DNA from 3 places in the Cutibacterium acnes genome. Region 3 is predicted to be linked to each of the others. Evidence: riboswitches for the same ligand, from Rfam matches in the RefSeq annotation. Region 3 holds a riboswitch; each other region holds the start of a gene.

Region 1 (3,274 bases), 700 kb from region 3:
TCACCGGAGGCGATAACAACGACGTTGGCGTCGTCAGGCAGCGACTGGATCCGCTCAATGGCAGGCCCGATAAGTCCAAGTTTCTGACGCTTATCGTCGGGGACAGCGAGGGCATCAAGGTGACGCTGACCACCGACGACGAGATCAGCCTGGGTAACTTCCTCGCGCAGGGCGTCGCTAATAGTGCCGAGATATCCGTGGACGCGAATCATGAATTGCCCTTCGTGTCGGGGTTCGTGGAGTTCCGGTGGTAGACGCCGCAGGTACCGTGAGCCTTGAGGTCAGCGTGGGCCTGAGCGTCGGCTGCGCGATACTCGTGACGAAAACCGGGATGATAGAGGTGGCTGCGGGTGGAGATCGGCCCCTCTGCCAGCGCCGGGCCCACGAGGACGACCGCATGCTTCCACAGCTTGTGGTTACGCATCGTCTCCGACAGGTGAGCCAGGTCGCAGCGGAACATCATCTCCTCGGGCCAGGTCACCGCATACCCGATGATGCAGGGGGTCTCCGGCAGATATCCGCCCTCCAGTAAGGCCTCCTGAAGCGCCTTGTTACGGGCCGCTGACAGGTAGATTGCCATAGTCGCCCCATGACGGGCGAAGGAGGCAACGGTCTCACCGTCGGGCATGGGTGTGCGCCCGCCCTCGAGCCGGGTGAGGATGAGTGACTGAGAGACTTCCGGGACAGTGATCTCGACGTCCATCCGTGCAGCGGCAGCCGAGAAAGCAGAGATGCCAGGAATGGTCTCGAAGTCAATACCAATACGACGACACAGGTCACGCTGTTCTGCGGTAGCCCCGTAGATGGACGGGTCACCGGTGTGGACCCTGGCCACCATCAGGCCCTCGTCGCGGGCGCGGGTGTAGAGAGGTTCAAGGTCCTCCAAGGGGATAGAGGCGGAGTCGATGAGCTCAGCGCCCTCCTTGTGACGGGCAACCATGTCGGGATGTACCAGGCTGGAGGCCCAGATGATGATGTCGGCGGTTTCAATGACCCGAGCGCCGCGCACACTCACCAAGTCTGGGGCACCCGGTCCGGCTCCAACGAAAACGACCTTGCCGGCTCCTTCGGGGATGTCACGACGGGGCACCGGCGGCGGCTCGATGACGTTGTGGTCTAAATCCTCCAGAGCCTTCTCAGACACATGCTGGGTGGGCCGTGCGGCCTGAGGTTCGCTCACAGTTTCCCTCCTGTGGTGGTGCGCTCCGGAGTGGTCAAGACGGTCGAGAAATACGGCAGAGTCTGCGCGTCAGCCACTTCGTCAAGGGTGATGATCTGCTCGGATTCCAAGGTGACGTCGGTGCCGATGACAGCCTGACGGTCCCGGCTGCGCAACTGCTCGACGACGTCGGGGAGTTTACGTCCGCCCTTGTAGATCGCAACCGAGTCAACGAGGTCGAGGACCTGCCCAAGTTTGCTGATGCCGACGGTAGCCGGGACGAGGGCCAGGATCTCCTTGCCCTCGACGAGTGGACGCCCGGATGCAGCCGACAGGGCCTGCATGGCGGTAATGCCAGGGCTCAACTCGACGGTGACGTCGGGCAGCCTCTCCTCAACGTTGGCACGCAGATAGGTGAAGGTAGAGAAAACAGTCGGATCACCGACGGTGGCAAGGGCGACGGTACGGGCTCCCTCATCAAAAGCTGTAACCACGGCGTCGGAGGAGACCTGCCAGGAGGCCTTGCGCTTTTCACCGACACCGGACCTCTCCCGCATTGAGAAGGGGATGCGTCTGATACGCCCGGCGATGTCGGGGGCGACAGCTGTGATGATGCTCTCGGCACGCCCCGGACCATCAGTGGTGGCCTCGGTGTAGGGAACGAGGATCACGTCTGCCTCGCGCAAGATGCGTACGGTTTTCACGGTGACCAGTTCCGGGTCGCCCGGGCCGACTCCCACTCCGAAAAGCGTGCGTGACGTGGCATCGTTCATGTGGTTCTCCTCAGGTACCCTCGCCTGACGGTTTGTTCGGCAGGAACCGGGCAGAGCGTCTGGCTGCACCGCATGGGGTGTCTCACAGTGGCGGGACCGCTCCGGAATCTCACCGGATTGCTCATCGCTCGATCGCATATCGAGCATAGCCGAGACGAGACACCACACACACCTAATGCTGCGGTAGCGAGGAACACATCACCGCACCGCATAACGGGTTCTCTGTCGCCGCCGTGGTGTTCTTGCACACTCACAGCCTGAACCAGGTCATCTGAGAACAAGGTGGCCGAGTTCATCGCCGAGTAGGAAAATCCTCAACCGCCAGATCAACGCACCAGGTGCAGTATCCGATCGACATCGACGTGAGCCTCTAACGCGTCGGCAAGGGTTTCGATCATCGCCTCGCGTCGAGCCTGATAACCCAGCTCGTCAGAGTGCGGACGCCAGGATGAACCAGCGTGACGGGCCGCGTCAGCCAGCCACGTGCGACGGAATTCGTCGTGCTCGAATGCCCCGTGCCACATCGTCCCCCATACCGGACCGACGTGTACGCCGTCGAGGAAGGCTTCAGCGTCCTCAAGCGAACGACAGACGCCGTGATGGATTTCATAGCCACCAACCTCGATCCCCCGCCATGTCCCGTGCGACAAGGCAAGGGTCTTCGTGGCGGCGAAGTCCACCTCGACCGGCAGCAGTCCAAGCCCTTCGACGACACTTCCTGGAGTCGTCTCCTGACCATCGGGGTCGAGGATAGTCCGGCACAGCATCTGGTACCCGCCACAAATGCCCACCACGGTGCGCCCCTGCTCGGCACGGCGAGCCACGACGTCAGCGATGCCCGAGCGTCGCAACCATTCCAAGTCGGACACTGTGGACCGCGACCCCGGCAGAACGAGAACGTCAGCGGCCTGACACGTATCCGGGTTTGTCGTCACCTGGACGTCCACCCCCGTCTCGCCAGCCATGGCGTCGACGTCGGTGGCGTTGGAGATGCGCGGGAACCGCACCACCGCAACCCGTAAGGATGACGGGTCGACGGCGTCTCCCTCGTGACGCCACCGCCCCACTTCCAAGGCGTCCTCGCCATCGAGCCACACCCCCGGGACCCAGGGCAACACCCCGAAACTCGGCATCCCGGTACGATCGGTGATCTCCTCAAGCCCGGGAGCGAGGATGGCATCGTCACCACGGAACTTGTTGACGATGTAACCGGCCAACAGAGCCCGGTCGTCATCGTCGAGAAGTGCCCAGGTGCCAAAGAGACTTGCCAGAACCCCGCCGCGGTCAATGTCACCGACAAGCACGACCGGCAGGTTCTTGGCCCGAGCCAACCCCATATTCG
Region 2 (3,274 bases), 890 kb from region 3:
CCGAAATTATTGAACTTATCTTTGCCGTAGTCGGCAACCACGTCCCTGTTACGAGCCACCCAGCCGGTGGGGCCGTCGCCTTCGCTCAAGCGGTCAGTACATCCGTCAAACATTTGGGCGACGAGGGACTCGGGGGCGGGACCGGCCGGGTTGGTCGCCATGGCCTTCGCGAGCGCCTCGTGGTCAAGGGTGGTCTCGAGGCCGCGTAGCTGCGCCACGACGCCGCCTAGTGCTAAGCCGTCGAGGCGGGCGTTGGGGCGGGTAGCCATCGCACGGGCAATCAGGGAACCCCAACTGTGACCGAAGACCACCCAGGGTGGCCTGTCAACTGCTGCTGCAGTGTGAGCTCGTCGGAAATGACAACCTCGGCGGAGTTGTCGCCCGCGTCAGCCCACTGGCCCGACTGCATGGCGGTGCGACCGTGGCCGGCATGGTCGTCAGCGACGACGATAAAGCTCGCATCTAGCAGAGCTGAAATCATGTGCAGGTAGCGGCGTGAGTGCTCACCCAGACCGTGGATGATCTGGACGACGGCCGCCGGCGTTCCCACTGGTTCGTAAGCCCATGCCTGGATGGCGTCGCGTCTGTTGCGTGAAGTGAATTCGATTTCCTGCAATGCCATGATTGACCTCCTTGTCAGCGGCTCAGCTGTCAATAGCGGCGAGGCTAACACCTCGTGGGCCGCTGGTGAATGGCTGGTGAGTACGGGTGTCATGTCCAAAGCGGCTAACTGAGCCCAGTACCGCAGGCTCTAGCAGTTACTGCGCGGCCGTTCATCCTGCATGTGCACAATCGTGCACTTGTGACCCCGCTGCACGGAGGTGGTTGTGCGCGGCCTAGTATCGTACCTGCTGGTGCCAAGGAATCCTTCGTGGGATTTTGAGGCGGTAAGAGGGAATCCGGTGAGACTCCGGAACTGCCCCGCAGCGGTGAGTGGGAACGACATCACCATCGTCGCTTATCCGGTTCTCGAATCGGTTTGGCAGCGATCAAGCACTGGGCTTCGGTCTGGGAAGCGGTGACGTAGGACTCGTCGGCAGACGAGGTGCCCACGAGTCCGAATACCTGCCAGAGCGTGTGGTGCACTACGCGTGTACCACAGCGTCCGAGGTCTCGAGGGCCGACCGAGGTCGTCCAACCATCCACAGCGGAGCAGGAGTCTAACGAATGACTGATCCTGACAACCTCGCATCCAAGTCCGTCGAGGACAGGATGCCTGAGGAGTTGAGCCTGGCCGGGGACTTCCCGAAGGTCACCCACGAGCAGTGGGAGGAGGCGGTCCTTAAGGTTCTGAACCGGGGTCGTCCCGAGGGCAAGGAACTCAACATCGAGCAGGGAATGAAGCGCCTCGAGCCGACTACGGTCGACGGCATCCAGATCGAGCCGATGTACCGGCGTCAGGATGCCCCCGAGAAGCTCGGTGTTCCGGGCGTGCCGCCGTTCACTCGTGGTACCACGATCCGTGAAGGCGGCATGGATGCATGGGATGTCCGGGCCCTTCATGAGGATCCCGATGTCGCGTTCACTAAAAAGGCCGTTATCGCCGACCTTGAGCGTGGCGTGACGTCCCTGTGGCTGCGGGTCGGGGCTGACGCCATTAAGCCCGAGGACATTGCGGGTGACCTCAAGGATGTGTTGCTCGACCTGGCCAAGGTTGAGGTCTCTAGCCGTGATGACCAGGAGGCCGCTGCTCAGGCTCTCCTTGATGTTTACATTGAGTCCAAGATCGATGCTGACAAGCTGTCGTTTAACCTCGGTCTGGACCCCATCGGTTTTGCGGCCCTTAATGGCGGTAACCCAGACTTGTCCGGGATGGCCGAGTGGGTCAAGAAGACCGAGAATTACAAGAACTCCCGCCCCTTCGTCGTTGACGCCACGATCTACCACAACGCCGGTGCTGGCGACGTGCACGAACTCGCGTGGGCTGTCGCGACCGGCGTTGAGTACGTCCGAGCTTTCATTGAGCAGGGGCTGACAGCTGAGCAGGCCTTCGATTCCATCAACTTCCGCGTCACGGCCACCCACGACGAGTTCCTCACTATTTCCCGTCTGCGTGCCCTACGTACCTTGTGGAACCGTGTTGGCGAGGTCTTCGAGGTACCGGCTGCTAAGCGTGGTGCCCGTCAAGAAGCGGTCACCAGCTGGCGCGAGCTCACTCGCGACGATCCTTACGTCAATATCCTTCGTGGCACGATCGCAACCTTCGGTGCTGCTGTCGGTGGCGCTGAGGCGGTCACGACCTTGCCTTTCGACGCCGCTATTGGTTTACCGAAGAGTGACTTCTCTCGTCGTATCGCTCGCAACACCGGCATCATTCTCGCTGAAGAGTCGAATATTGGTCGCGCTAATGATCCAGCTGGTGGCTCCTTCTATGTCGAGGCACTCACCAAGAAGTTGGAGGATGCCGGTTGGGCCGAGTTCCAGGCCGTCGAGGCTGCTGGTGGCATGGCTGCCGCCCTCACCGGCGACCATGTCCGCACCGAGCTCGACAAGCTCAACACCGAGCGTGCCAAGCGTCTTGCCACTCGCAAGCAGCCGATTACGGCCGTCAGTGAGTTCCCGCTGCTCGATGCCAAGTCCGTCGAGACCAAACCGTATCCAGCAGCCCCGGCCCGTGAGGGTCTGGAATGGCACCGTGACGCCGAGGTCTTCGAGGCCCTCGTTGATCGCTCTGCCACTTGCCCTGAGCGTCCAAAAGTGTTCCTGGCCTGCCTGGGAACCCGCCGTGACTTTGGCCCGCGCGAGGGATTCTCCGCCCCGGTATGGCACATCGCCGGCATGGAAACCCCCGAGTGTGAGGGGGGCACCACCGAGGAGGTCGTGAAGGCCTTTAAGGAGTCTGGTGCTGATATCGCCGACCTGTGCTCGAACGCCAAGACCTACGCGGCTCAAGGTCTCGAGGTCGCCAAGGCCCTCAAGGAGGCTGGCGCCAAGCTGGTTTACCTGTCAGGTGCCTTCAAGGAATTCGGTGATGATGCCGCCGAGGCCGAGAAGGTCATCGACGGGCGCATCTACCTCGGGATGGACGTCGTGGACGTCCTGACCGCCACTCTGGACACGTTGGGAGTTGCCAAGTGACCACCCTGCCTCGTTTCGATTCCATTAACCTCGGGGATTCTTCGGTTCCCGCAGATGCGCAGGAGCAGTTCGCCAGATTGGCTGCGGCCGCCGGTGAGCAGGAGCCCTGGACCACTCCGGAGCAAATTCCGGTTGGTCACCTCTACTCCGAGGACGTCTACGGTGACATGGACTGGCTAGACACCTACGCCGGTCT
Region 3 (3,274 bases):
TGAGGATGCGTGTGAGGGCCGGTGCGGTATCGCAGACCGGATCACCCTTCATGCACACCGAATACGTTTCCGGGTATGCCTCCGCTGGAATTGCAGCTCCGGCCTTCGACATGTCGGCATCGAGGGCTTTCTGGTTGATGGAGTTTTGGCTCAGACTAAGCGTGGCTTCGATGATGGCCCGCATCTGGGCGTCACGATTAGCGCCCGGGGTGGCATTCGCGCGCTCACGTAGGTAGTAGAGGATGGCGGCCATACCAATTGCTGACTGGTCGGCGTCTCCACTGACCTCCTGGACGTTCTGGCCGGGGTAATGGTCGGGGTTTCCGACCAGGATGGCACCTGCTAGACGCTGTGGGGTGTCGGTCTGAGCAAGGGCCTGCGTGATGGCTTGTGACCCCTGGGAAAAACCAGCGAGAACCACCCATTCCTTAGGGCACTGCTTTTTCTCGGTATTAAGCAAGGCGATGAGTTTTTTGGCTCCCAGAGCTGCTGAATCGAAATATTCGGTTGATGGCATCGTGGAGTCGAAGAGCAGAGAGCTCATCGGGGTGTTCTGCAAGGTGTGGGGGTCAGCGGCCGGGTAGTTCAGGTACACCTGACGAACGGTCCCCTTGCCTCGCCACTTTTGCGCTAGGGCGTCACGGATTGACGTAATCGTGTCGCCGTACGGCGGGGTCTCCCCCGACCCTCGCACGCCTACAAACATGACCGAAGCACAGTCCATTCTCGCGGCCATGTCGGAGGACACCGGGGTCGAATCCCAGCCCATACCCGCTCCCGGGCCCCCGTCAACCGATGGCCGTGAGGTCGGGGTCTCACTGACGTACGCGGTACTGGTGGTCGTCGGAGTAGGGCTTGGCGGTGCGGCGCTGGCAGAAAGGGGCACCGAAACCAGGCCGAAAAGGACAAGGACGATGAGAAGTGCCTGCCGAACCTTCACGATGTCAGTCAAGCAGGTGCCGCGGACACCCGCGACACCTGCCTCATCGGTACAGGATGGCTCAGGACTGCTGGAAGGTTCCGGTGATTGACGCCGAGTCCAACTCGGTGGTGTGGATGGCGAAGCGCACTTGGACGTTTGCCGCCTCGTCGGGGATGTCGAGGTGTTCAGTCGGCATGGCATGGACAGTGTGGATGTAACGGTGAGCGGGGCCGGGAGGCGGACAGGCGCCGGAGTAGCCCTCCTCCTGGTAATCGTTGGTCCACTCCCGTCCCCCAGCGGGCAGCGGGCCGCCCTCGCCAAGAGAGGTGACGTCGGCCGGGATATCGGCGAGAATCCAGTGCCAGAAACCTGATCCGGTGGGGGCGTCAGGGTCGTAGATGGTGATGGCGTACGACTTGGTGCCCTCTGGGCCGGGTGTCCAACTGAGCTGGGGGCTGATGTTCTTGCCGCCCGCGTCGGCGTGGGCGTAGGCCAGTTCGATTGGCTGACCCTCGGTGATGGATGTGCTGGTGATCTTCATGGGAGTGTCCTTTCCCTGAGCGTGTGTCCATCATGCCAGCCGCCGCTACAAGGATGGAAAACCGGTTTGTAAGGCCAGACTCTGCGCTGTTTCGTGGCAACTCGGGGGGTCGCGTGCAGGTGTGCCACCAATGCGTATACCCTTTATCTTGTGCTGGTTCCCATCGTCAGGCACCAGATGTAGGGGATAACCCTTCGTGTGGCGGTGATGGGAGGCAAGAGGGAATCCGGTGGGAAACCGGAACTGCCCCGCAGCGGTAACAGGGAACGACGGCGACATCACGCACTGGCCAGCTGGCTGGGAAGCGTCGCTCGGTAGGAACCCGTCTAACGACGGAGGGCCCTGAAGTCCGAATACCTGCCAGTACCCGGGTCAACGACCCGGTACGACAACGGGCGCGCGGGACGACCCGGGGCTATCCATGCTCCACCTGTGCGCTGCTTCGAGGAGTGAGCATGTCGACGATCGTTCAACCAGACGACCAGACCATTAGTCAGCAACGCGCAGTACCGACGTCCATTCGCAAACGTGACGGCAGGGTGATCCGCTTCGACTCGACGAAGATCGTCGAGGCTGTCCGTAAGGCTTTCGTGGCATGCGGGATGGGTACCTCCGAGTTGCATGCATCTGAGGTTGCCTTGGAGGTCATGTCTCGGCTGAGCGAGATGGGCGAGGAGACCCCGGACGTTGAGACCATCCAGGATCTCGTCGAGAAGACGCTCATGGACCAGGGGCATGACGACGTCGCCAAGGCATACATCCTGTACCGACAGCGCCGCACCGTCGCCCGTGACCAGCAGTCAGCATTGATGCGCACCCTGCGCGAGATCACTTTCGCGTCCGCAGAGGAGGCTGATGCCAAGCGGGAGAACGCCAACGTTGACGGCAACTCCGCTATGGGGTCGATGCTGCGCTATGGCACCGAGTCAGCCAAACAGTTCAACTTGCTGGAGGTACTCGACCCTGCCCACGCCGCCGCCCACCGTGACGGTGACATCCATATCCACGACCTCGATTTTCTTACTCTGACAACTACCTGCTGCCAGATTAACCTCACCGACTTGTTCGAGCACGGGTTCTCCACCGGCCACGGTGTGCTGCGTGCCCCGCAGTCCATCGGGTCATACGCAGCCTTGGCTTGCATTGCCATCCAGTCCAACCAGAATGACCAGCACGGTGGTCAGGCCGTGCCAAATTTTGATCGTGACATGGCACCGGGTGTCGCCAAGACCTTTAGGCGCGCCGCCCAGACCGGTCTGGCACGAATCTTTGAGGTTCTTGGGGGCGACGAGGACAAGGTTGACGAGGTGCGGGAAGCGGCCTCGGAATGGACGTTGGAACCTGACGAGACTGGTCTTGCTGCCGAGCGCGAGCAGGTCGGGCGGCTGTTTGCTGGACTCGTCCGCGACACTGATCGCCTTGCCGAGCGGATTCGTCGTCAGGCCCTCGAAGAGACCCGACGCCAGACCTACCAGGCGATGGAGGCCCTCATCGCCAACCTCAACACCATGAACTCGCGGGCCGGAGCGCAGACGCCATTCTCGTCGATCAACTACGGTACCGACACACGCCCGGAGGCGCGGATGGTAATGCGCTGCCTGTTGGAGGCCACCGAGGCGGGGCTGGGTGGCGGGGAGACCGCGATCTTCCCGATCCAGATCTTCCGGGTACAGAAAGGGGTCAACCTCAACCCGGGCGATCCCAACTACGACCTGTTCCGGCTGGCGTGCCGGGTGAGCGCCAAGCGGCTGTTCCCGAACTTCTCCTTCCAGGATGCCCCCTTCAACGCCGAGTTCTACCGGCCTGGCCAC

The links. A riboswitch is a leader RNA that binds a small molecule or an ion and turns the genes downstream of it on or off. The one in region 3 is predicted to bind cobalamin.
Region 1: it holds a riboswitch for cobalamin, as region 3 does, so the genes downstream of both, cobI (precorrin-2 C(20)-methyltransferase) here and CPA42_RS11305 (anaerobic ribonucleoside triphosphate reductase) in region 3, are expected to answer to the same signal.
Region 2: it holds a riboswitch for cobalamin, as region 3 does, so the genes downstream of both, mutA (methylmalonyl-CoA mutase small subunit) here and CPA42_RS11305 (anaerobic ribonucleoside triphosphate reductase) in region 3, are expected to answer to the same signal.

The regions. Positions count from the first base shown of each region.
Region 1 covers NZ_CP023676.1:453,694-456,967, reverse strand. The annotation lists gene cobJ (precorrin-3B C(17)-methyltransferase) at 1-212, opposite strand, end outside; gene cobM (precorrin-4 C(11)-methyltransferase) at 209-1,180, opposite strand; gene cobI (precorrin-2 C(20)-methyltransferase) at 1,177-1,932, opposite strand; cobalamin riboswitch at 1,954-2,114, opposite strand; gene CPA42_RS02255 (cobyric acid synthase) at 2,259-3,274, opposite strand, start outside.
Region 2 covers NZ_CP023676.1:647,401-650,674, forward strand. The annotation lists gene CPA42_RS13065 (serine aminopeptidase domain-containing protein) at 1-311, opposite strand, end outside; gene CPA42_RS13365 (alpha/beta hydrolase) at 281-622, opposite strand; cobalamin riboswitch at 836-1,087, shown strand; gene mutA (methylmalonyl-CoA mutase small subunit) at 1,168-3,078, shown strand; gene scpA (methylmalonyl-CoA mutase) at 3,075-3,274, shown strand, end outside.
Region 3 covers NZ_CP023676.1:2,250,474-2,253,747, reverse strand. The annotation lists gene CPA42_RS11315 (cutinase family protein) at 1-769, opposite strand, end outside; gene CPA42_RS11310 (YbhB/YbcL family Raf kinase inhibitor-like protein) at 1,002-1,463, opposite strand; cobalamin riboswitch at 1,649-1,842, shown strand; gene CPA42_RS11305 (anaerobic ribonucleoside triphosphate reductase) at 1,919-3,274, shown strand, end outside.